DNA from 2 places in the Streptomyces sp. NPDC002467 genome. Region 1 is predicted to be linked to the other one. Evidence: riboswitches for the same ligand, from Rfam matches in the RefSeq annotation. Region 1 holds a riboswitch; the other holds the start of a gene.
What was found. A riboswitch is a leader RNA that binds a small molecule or an ion and turns the genes downstream of it on or off. The one in region 1 is predicted to bind S-adenosylmethionine.
Positions count from the first base shown of each region.

Region 2: another riboswitch for S-adenosylmethionine. It lies ahead of thrC (threonine synthase); the one in region 1 lies ahead of ACFYYJ_RS22410 (aminotransferase class V-fold PLP-dependent enzyme).

Region 1 covers NZ_JBIARJ010000010.1:259,553-263,757, forward strand. Annotated here, with positions in the region: gene ACFYYJ_RS22405 (ferredoxin) at 1-426, opposite strand, end outside; gene ACFYYJ_RS22410 (aminotransferase class V-fold PLP-dependent enzyme) at 463-1,836, opposite strand; SAM riboswitch class IV at 2,081-2,197, opposite strand; gene trpD (anthranilate phosphoribosyltransferase) at 2,305-3,369, opposite strand; gene ACFYYJ_RS22420 (cytochrome bc complex cytochrome b subunit) at 3,533-4,205, opposite strand, start outside.
Region 2 covers NZ_JBIARJ010000013.1:46,250-50,454, forward strand. Annotated here, with positions in the region: gene ACFYYJ_RS25415 (trehalose-6-phosphate synthase) at 1-737, opposite strand, end outside; gene ACFYYJ_RS25420 (glucosyl-3-phosphoglycerate synthase) at 804-1,754, opposite strand; SAM riboswitch class I at 1,940-2,092, shown strand; gene thrC (threonine synthase) at 2,110-3,384, shown strand; gene ACFYYJ_RS25430 (MoaD/ThiS family protein) at 3,417-3,695, shown strand; gene ACFYYJ_RS25435 (cold-shock protein) at 4,117-4,205, shown strand, end outside.

The DNA of each region.
Region 1 (4,205 bases):
CTCCGCCCGCTCCGACGTCGCCCACGCACCCCAGCCCACGCCCACGGCCCACTCCCGGACCCTCCCCCGCTCGCGCCACCAGTCGCGGACCAGCTCGGGGGTCCAGTGGAGGTCGCCGTCGTGGTTGTAGCCGAGGAAGGCCTCCTCCGTGGCGGCCAGGTGCAGGTCCCGCACCTCCTGCGGGCCGCGGGGCTGGCGGTAGACGAACTCCTGGCCGTACCGGTCGTCGTACAGGACGAGGTCCGGCGCGTGCAGCCGCCCCGTCAGGCAGGTGTCGGTGTCCGCCCCGTAGAAGGGGCCCGGCACGCCCAGCCAGTTGCGCTGTTCCCACCGGCCCGCCCAGGGGCCGGTGACTCCGTGGGCGGTGGCGAACGCCGGGTCCGGCGCGAGGCCGGTCAGCGTGGGGATCGGATCCCAGTAGGTCACGGTCCTGGTCCTGGTCCTGGTCCTGGTCCGGCCCGCTCAGACGGCCGGGACGCAGCGGCCCTCTTCGGTGCGGTACTGCCACTTCGCACCGTCCGTGACCAGTTCCTTCACCGCGTGGACGAAACGGTCCACGTGCTCGTCGGGGGTGCCCGCGCCGAAGCTCACCCGGATGGCGTTGAGGGACCGCTCCCCCGGTGCCGCCTCCGGCGCTCCGCACTCGCCCTGGGCCTGCGGCTCGCTGCCCAGCAGGGTGCGGACCAGCGGGTGGGCGCAGAAGAGGCCGTCGCGGACGCCGATGCCGTACTCGGCCGACAGGGCCGCGGCGAAGTGAGAGCTGTTCCAGCCGTCCACGACGAAGGAGATGACGCCGACGCGCGGGGCGTCGTCCCCGAAGAGGGACAGGACGCGGACCGCCGGGACCTCGGCCAGGCCGGCGCGGACCTTGCCGATGAGTTCCTGCTCGCGGGCGACCAGCGTGTCGAAGCCGGCCTCGGTCAGGGCCCGGCAGGCGGAGGCGATGGAGTAGACGCCGATGACGTTCGGGGAGCCGGCCTCGTGGCGGGCGGCCGTGGTGTGCCACTCGACGTCGACGCCGCCGTCCTCGCGCCGGGCGACCTTGCGGGAGGCGCCGCCCCCGGCCAGGTACGGCTCGGCCTGCTGGAGCCAGTCCGCGCGGCCGGCGAGCACGCCCGAGCCGAACGGCGCGTACAGCTTGTGGCCGGAGAAGGCGACCCAGTCCACGTCGAGGTCCTGGACGGAGACGGGGTGGTGCGGGGCCAGCTGGGCGGCGTCCAGCACGATCCGCGCGCCGTGGGCGTGCGCGGCGGCGGCGAGTTCCTTCACCGGCCACAGCTCACCGGTGACGTTGGAGGCTCCGGTGACGCAGACCAGGGCGGGGCCGTAGGGCTCGCGGTCGGCCAGCGCGCGCTCCAGGGTGGCGACGGCCTCGTCCGGGGTGCGGGGGGCGTTGAGGTAGGTGACCTGCGCGTTCGTCCACGGCAGCAGCGAGGCGTGGTGCTCGGTCTCGAAGACGAAGACCTGGCAGTCGGCGGGGAGGACGGCCGCGAGCAGGTTCAGCGAGTCGGTGGTGGAGCGGGTGAAGACCACCTGGTCGGAGGGGCGGCAGTCGAGGAACTCGGCGACCGTGGCCCGGCTCTGCTCGAAGAGGTCGGTGGAGAGCTGCGAGAGGTACCCCGCACCGCGGTGGACGCTGCCGTAGTAGGGGGCGTACGCGGCGACGTCGTCCCAGACCCGCTGGAGGGCGGGGGCGCTGGCCGCGTAGTCGAGGGCCGCGTAGGTCACCTCGCCGCCGGTGACGAGCGGGACGGTGACGTCACGGCCGAGGACCGCGAGCGGCTCGGAACAGGCGGGGTCGACGGTGGCGGCGGCAGCGGCGGTGGCGGCGTTCAGGGTCGCGGACATGGCGGTATCTCCCGGCAGGCAGGGCGGAATGGCTTCGGTGTGCCCGTACGCGGGTACGGCGGCGCTGCGGCCGTCCGGGGTACGGGAGAGACCTCGGAGGAGAAGTGGGGGCGTACGCGGGTATGCGGAAACGACCCTGATCCGAGGGTTGAAGAAGGGGCGGAGTCGCCCTATCGCATTCGCTTGCTCACGGAAAACGCTCCTCGATAGACCAGGACCCCTGGTTTCGAGGGATCCGCGCTTGCCGTAGGCCTTGCTGCCTACGACCTGGTCATCACCCGGGGCACCCCGCCACGGAAGGAGGGTTGCCGGACAGCAAGCCGGGGCCTAAACGCTGTCACTCGTGACCTGATCCGCATCCTGCCACAAGATCGATCGAATGCAAGACCCCGGTCCACATGCTGGACCGGGGTCGTCGCTTTCACGCCGTTCTCGCGCAGCCCTGCTGCGGCGGACCTACCTGTTGGTGGCCGTCACCCATCGCTCCAGGGCGGCCCGCGCCGAACCCGAGTCGATCGACTCGGCCGCACGGGTGATGCCGGCCGCGATCTCCTCCTCCAGCGTGCCGGTGCCCGGGTCGAGGGCGACCAGCGCCGCCGCCGAGTTCAGCAGCACCGCGTCGCGGACCGGGCCGGTCTCGCCGGCCAGCAGCCGGCGGGCGACGTCCGCGTTGTACGAGGGGTCCGCGCCGGCCAGCGCCGAGACGTCGACCAGGTCGATACCGACGTCGCGCGGGTCGAAGGACTGCTCGGCGACCTTGCCGTCGCGGACCCACCAGACGTGCGAGGTGGCCGTGGTGGTCAGTTCGTCCAGGCCGTCGTCACCGCGGAAGACCAGCGCGGAGGAGCCCCGCTCGGCGAGCACGCCCGCCACGATCGGGGCCACCCGGGGATCGGCGACACCGGTGGCCTGGGCCCGTACGCGGGCCGGATTGGTCAGCGGGCCCAGGAAGTTAAAGGTGGTGCGGATGCCCAGTTCCTTGCGGGCGGCAGCCACGTGCCGCAGGGCCGGGTGGAACTTGACCGCGAAGCAGAAGGTGATGCCGGCTTCCTCCGCGACCTCCACGACCCGCTCCGGGGTGAGGTTGAGGTTGACGCCGAGCTTCTCCAGCACGTCCGAGGAACCGCTCGCGGAGGACGCGGCGCGGTTGCCGTGCTTGACGACCTTCGCGCCGGTTCCGGCCACCACGAGCGCGGACATCGTGGAGATGTTCACCGTCTTGGCGCCGTCGCCACCGGTGCCGACGATGTCCACCGTGCGGCCCGGCACCTCGATGAGGTTGGCGTGCGCGTACATGGCCCGTACGAGACCGTTGATCTCGTCGACCGTCTCGCCCTTGGCCCGCAGCGCGACCGCGAAGCCGGCGATCTGGGCGTCGGTGGCCTCTCCCCGCATGATCCGGTCCATGGCCCAGGCGGTGTCGTCGGCGCTCAGGTCCCGGCCGGTCAGCAGGGCGTCGAGGACGCCCGGCCAGCCGCGGGCCGCCACGCTGTCGCCGCCCGCCGGGGTCACAACGTTCATGGTCCGCTCCTGCTGCTCGTCAGAGATCCACGTCGAATGGGAAGGGCTTCAGCCTATCCAGCCCCGGGGACGGCAAAGAGCCCCGTCCAGACACTGGACGGGGCTCTCGCCGTGGCGACACCAGGACTGACCGAAATCAGTCCCTCATGCGGTCAAGCGGGGATCAGTGGTGGCCGTGGCCGGACTGGATCTCCTTGAACTCCTCCGCCGTGGGCTTCATGATCTGGTTGCCCTCGGCGTAGAGGCCCTTGCTGAGCTTCGCGCGCAGCTTCTCGCCGGCCTTCACCTTGCGCTCGACACCGTTCTCGTCGACCGTCGGGCCGATCTCGATCGGCTTGTACTGCTCGTGCGAGGTGAGCTTGTGCAGCTGGCCCTGCGGCAGCGGCTCGTGGACCTCGACGAACTCACCGTGCGGCAGACGCTTGATGATGCCGGTCTCGCGACCGTGCAGCACCTTGTCGTGGTCCCGGCGCTGGAGGCCGAGGCAGATCCGCTTGGTGACGATGAAGGCGACGACCGGGACGACGAAGAAGCCGATCCGGACGAACCACGTGATCGAGTTGATCGACAGGTGGAAGTACTGGGCGAACATGTCGTTGCCGCCGCCGATGAGGAGCACGATGTACTCCGCGATCCAGGCGACACCGAAGGCCGTACGGGTCGGGACGTTACGCGGGCGGTCCAGGATGTGGTGCTCGCGCTTGTCGCCGGTGATCCAGGACTCGATGAACGGCCAGACGGCGATCGCACCGAGCACCAGCGGGAAGAGCAGCAGCGGGATGAACACGCCCAGGACGAGCGTGTGGCCCCACAGGTTGATCTCCCAGCCGGGCATG
Region 2 (4,205 bases), on a different contig from region 1:
CGCAGTGCCGAGCCCGACCGCTGGTGCTGGACGCCGCGGCGGCGGTCGCCGCCCGGCAGCGCGCCCCACGCGAGGCCGATCTCGTCCTCCGTCTCCGCGCCGCCGATGAAGGCCGACGCCCAGGACCAGGTGTGGAAGCCGAGCCGGTCCGCGCCGAGCATCCCCCACGTCAGCTCGGAGCGGATGTCCTGCGGCAGCATGTCCAGGTACTCCGGCGAGGCCCACGGCGTGTGCGTGAAGTGCGCGATCCGCAGGTCCGGCCGCAGCTCGCGCAACTGCCCCGGGACGAGGGCCAGGTGGTAGTCCTGGAGCAGGACGCACGCCCCCTCGGCGGCCTCCTCGGCCAGCGCGGCCGCGAAGGTGCGGTTGTAGGAGACGTAGGAAGCCCAGCGGCGGCGGAACCCGGCGTCGAAGACCGGCTCGCGCGGGACGTCGTACAGGTGGTGGTGGGTGAACCACAGCACCGAGTTCGCGATGCCGTTGTACGCGTCGTCGTAGACGGTGGGGTCGATCTCCAGCATGCGGACGCCGGGCTCCGAGACCCCCTGGCGGACGGCCTCCCTGTCCGCGTCCGACAGGGCCGCGCAGATCCACAGGGCCTCCGGCTGCTCCGCGAGGGCCGCCGAGAGCCCGGAGACGAGACCGCCCCCGCCGCGCCGGGCGCTGAGCGTGCCGTCGGCGGCGAGGGCGTAGGACAGCGGGCCACGGTTCGCCGCGACGAGTACCTGAGAAGCCATGCGGCACACCTAGCCCGGCCGGGTCCCCCTCAAACCATGCGAAACCTCACGCAGCCTCACGCCGCCTCACGCCACGCGGCGCAGCGCGTACTCCTTGACGCCCAGCATCGGCGGCCGTTCCTCGGTGTCCACCGGGTGGGTGTGCGGGACGAATCCCTCCGGGCCCCGCTCGAACTGCGTCAGCTCCGGACGTACGAGGTGTCCGCGCGAGAGCCGTACCAGGGCCGTGCGGTAGATCGCCGCGGCCATCCGGCCGAGCGCCTGCCCGTCCTGGTGGCGGTGCACGCGTACGCCCACGTCGACCTGGGCCAGCGCGTCCAGCCCGACCGTGTGCAGCGCGTCCACCAGCAGCCCCAGCTCGACGCCGTACCCGACGGGGAAGGGGAGGCGTTCCAGCAGGGAGCGCCGCACGGCGTACTCGCCGCCCAGCGGCTGCACGAAACCGGCCAGCTGCGGCCAGTGCAGGTTGAGGAGGGGGCGGGCCACCAGTTCCGTGACCCGGCCGCCCTGGCCGGGGGCGTCCCCGAGGGGGCGGTCGTACATCGCCTTGACGAACTGCACGTCCGGTTCGGTGAGGAGCGGTCCGACGATCCCGGAGACGAAGGTGGCCGAGAAGTCCCGCAGGTCGGCGTCGACGAAGCAGACGATGTCCCCGCTGGTCGCCAGCAGCGAGCGCCACAGCACCTCGCCCTTGCCCGGCAGCGCCGGGATCCGCGGCAGGATGTCGTCGCGGTGCACCACCCGGGCGCCGGCCTTGGCGGCGACCTCGGCCGTCCGGTCGCTGGAGCCCGAGTCGATGACCACCAGTTCGTCGACCAGCGGGACCGGCAGGCCCTCGATCAGCTCGCGCCGGATGACCTCCACGATCGTCCCGACCGTCGGCTCCTCGTCGAGCGCGGGCAGGACCACGCTGACCGTGGTGCCCGTCGCCCGTTTCCGGTCGAGCAGCTGGTCGAGCGGTCGGTCGGCGGCTGACCAGGAGCGGTCTGCCAGCCAGCGCTCCACCTCTTCCAGCACCCTCAGCACTCCCTGCGTTTCGGCGTTATGGTGCGATATGTGATCCATCTCGCGGTTCGGACAGCAGTCTCACCCGCCCGGACCTTCGGTTACAGTCTTGAACAACGCGAAGGACCGCCGCATGCCGGGGGTCCCCGCGAACAAACGCACCGGCGCGCCATAGAGCGCGTGTGCCGGTGCCATACCGCTCATCCAGAGGGGCAGAGGGACACGGCCCGTTGAAGCCCCGGCAACCCTCCAGTCGGTTCTCGCGATGCGATACGCATCCCGCGGGGTCCCCGGCTAGGGAAGGTGCCAATTCCGTCTCATGGCGAAGTGCGCCATGGGGAAGATGAGGAGAAAGGGCCTCGCCATCATGGCTGCACAGACTGTCGCCACCTCTGTTGACCTCGGACCCGCCAACGGTCTCTCCTGTCGCGAGTGCGGCACCCGCTTCGAGCTCGGTCCCATCTTCGCGTGCGTCGAGTGCTTCGGACCGCTGGAAGTCGCCTACGACCTTCCCACCGGTGACCCGGAGGCCCTGCGCGCCGCGATCGAGGCCGGCCCGAACAACATCTGGCGCTACGCGCCGCTGCTGCCCGTCCCCGCGGACGTGGCCTCCAAGCCCAGCCTGAACCCCGGCTTCACCAAGCTCGTCGACGCGGCCAACCTGGCCAAGGAGCTCGGCGTCACCGGCAAGCTCTACGTCAAGGACGACTCCGGCAACCCGACGCACTCCTTCAAGGACCGCGTCGTGGCCATCGCCGTCGAGGCGGCCCGCGCGTTCGGCTTCACCACGCTCTCCTGCTCCTCCACGGGCAACCTGGCCGGTGCCGTCGGCGCCGCGGCCGCCCGCGCCGGCTTCCGCTCCTGCGTGTTCATCCCGCACGACCTGGAGCAGGGCAAGGTCGTCATGGCCGGTGTCTACGGTGGCGACCTGGTCGGCATCGAGGGCAACTACGACGACGTGAACCGCTTCTGCTCCGAGCTCATCGGCGACCCGCTGGGCGAGGGCTGGGGCTTCGTCAACGTCAACCTGCGCCCGTACTACGGCGAGGGCTCCAAGACCCTGGCGTACGAGATCTGCGAGCAGCTCGGCTGGCAGCTGCCCGACCAGATCGTCATCCCGATCGCGTCCGGCTCCCAGCTGACGAAGATCGACAAGGGTCTGCAGGAGCTGATCAAGCTCGGCCTCGTCGAGGACAAGCCGTACAAGATCTTCGGTGCCCAGGCCGAGGGCTGCTCCCCGGTGTCCGCCGCCTTCAAGGCCGGCCACGACGTGGTCCGCCCGCAGAAGCCGAACACCATCGCCAAGTCCCTGGCGATCGGCAACCCGGCCGACGGCCCGTACGTCCTGGACATCGCCCGCCGCACCGGCGGTGCGGTCGAGGACGTCAACGACGAGCAGGTCGTCGAGGCCATCAAGATCCTCGCGCAGTCCGAGGGCATCTTCGCCGAGACCGCGGGCGGCGTGACCGTCGGCGTCACGAAGAAGCTCATCGAGAACGGGCTGCTCGACCCGACGCTGACCACCGTGATCCTGAACACCGGTGACGGCCTCAAGACCCTGGAGGCGGTGGCCGCCGACAGCGGCCAGACCGCCACCATCCGCCCGAGCCTGGACGCGTTCCGCGCCGCCGGCCTGGCCTGACCCTCCCCCTGCACCGGAAAGGCAGTAGCGCCATGAGCGTCAACGTCCGCATCCCCACCATCCTGCGCACCTACACCGCCGGCGCCGCCGAGGTGACGGCCGAGGGCGCGACCCTCGCCGAGGTCATCGAGTCGCTGGAGAAGAACCACCCCGGCATCGCCGCGCGCGTCCTGGACGACCAGGGCAAGCTCCGTCGCTTCGTGAACGTCTACGTGAACGACGACGACGTGCGCTTCGAGGGCGGGCTGGAGGCGGCGACGCCGGACGGCGCGGGCGTCTCGATCATCCCGGCCGTCGCGGGTGGCTGCTGACCGGCTGCGGGACCGGCTGTCCGGCGGGTTGCCGACAGGATCTCCATAAATAGAATTGCCCCCTCCGCTGAAAGCGGAGGGGGCAATTCTGCTTGATTGGGCACGGTAGAGTTGGGGAAGTCCCCTCCGCGGTTCTTGCCCGGCGCATATGAACGGGTCGCGTGAGGGTCGACATCTGGTCAATGTGCGGGTGCGGTATGGGGCTTTGGCGAGATATGTCAGGCCCGAGTTGCCCTCGAATATGCCAAATTTTCACTTCATTTCAATGTATCTGGGTGTCCAGATTTCTCGTCGGATTGACCTGTTGCAGACAGCATCCGCGCAGATACATTCAGCCTCGGTCGACGCGTTCCGACGCAAGTTCTGACCCGGTAACGCGAAGTGCGTTCCCGCGCAAGGGCCAGTAATAGGGGAGTTAGGCATGGCTCAGGGCACCGTCAAGTGGTTCAACGCGGAGAAGGGCTACGGCTTCATCGCGGTCGACGGTGGTGCGGATGTGTTCGTCCACTA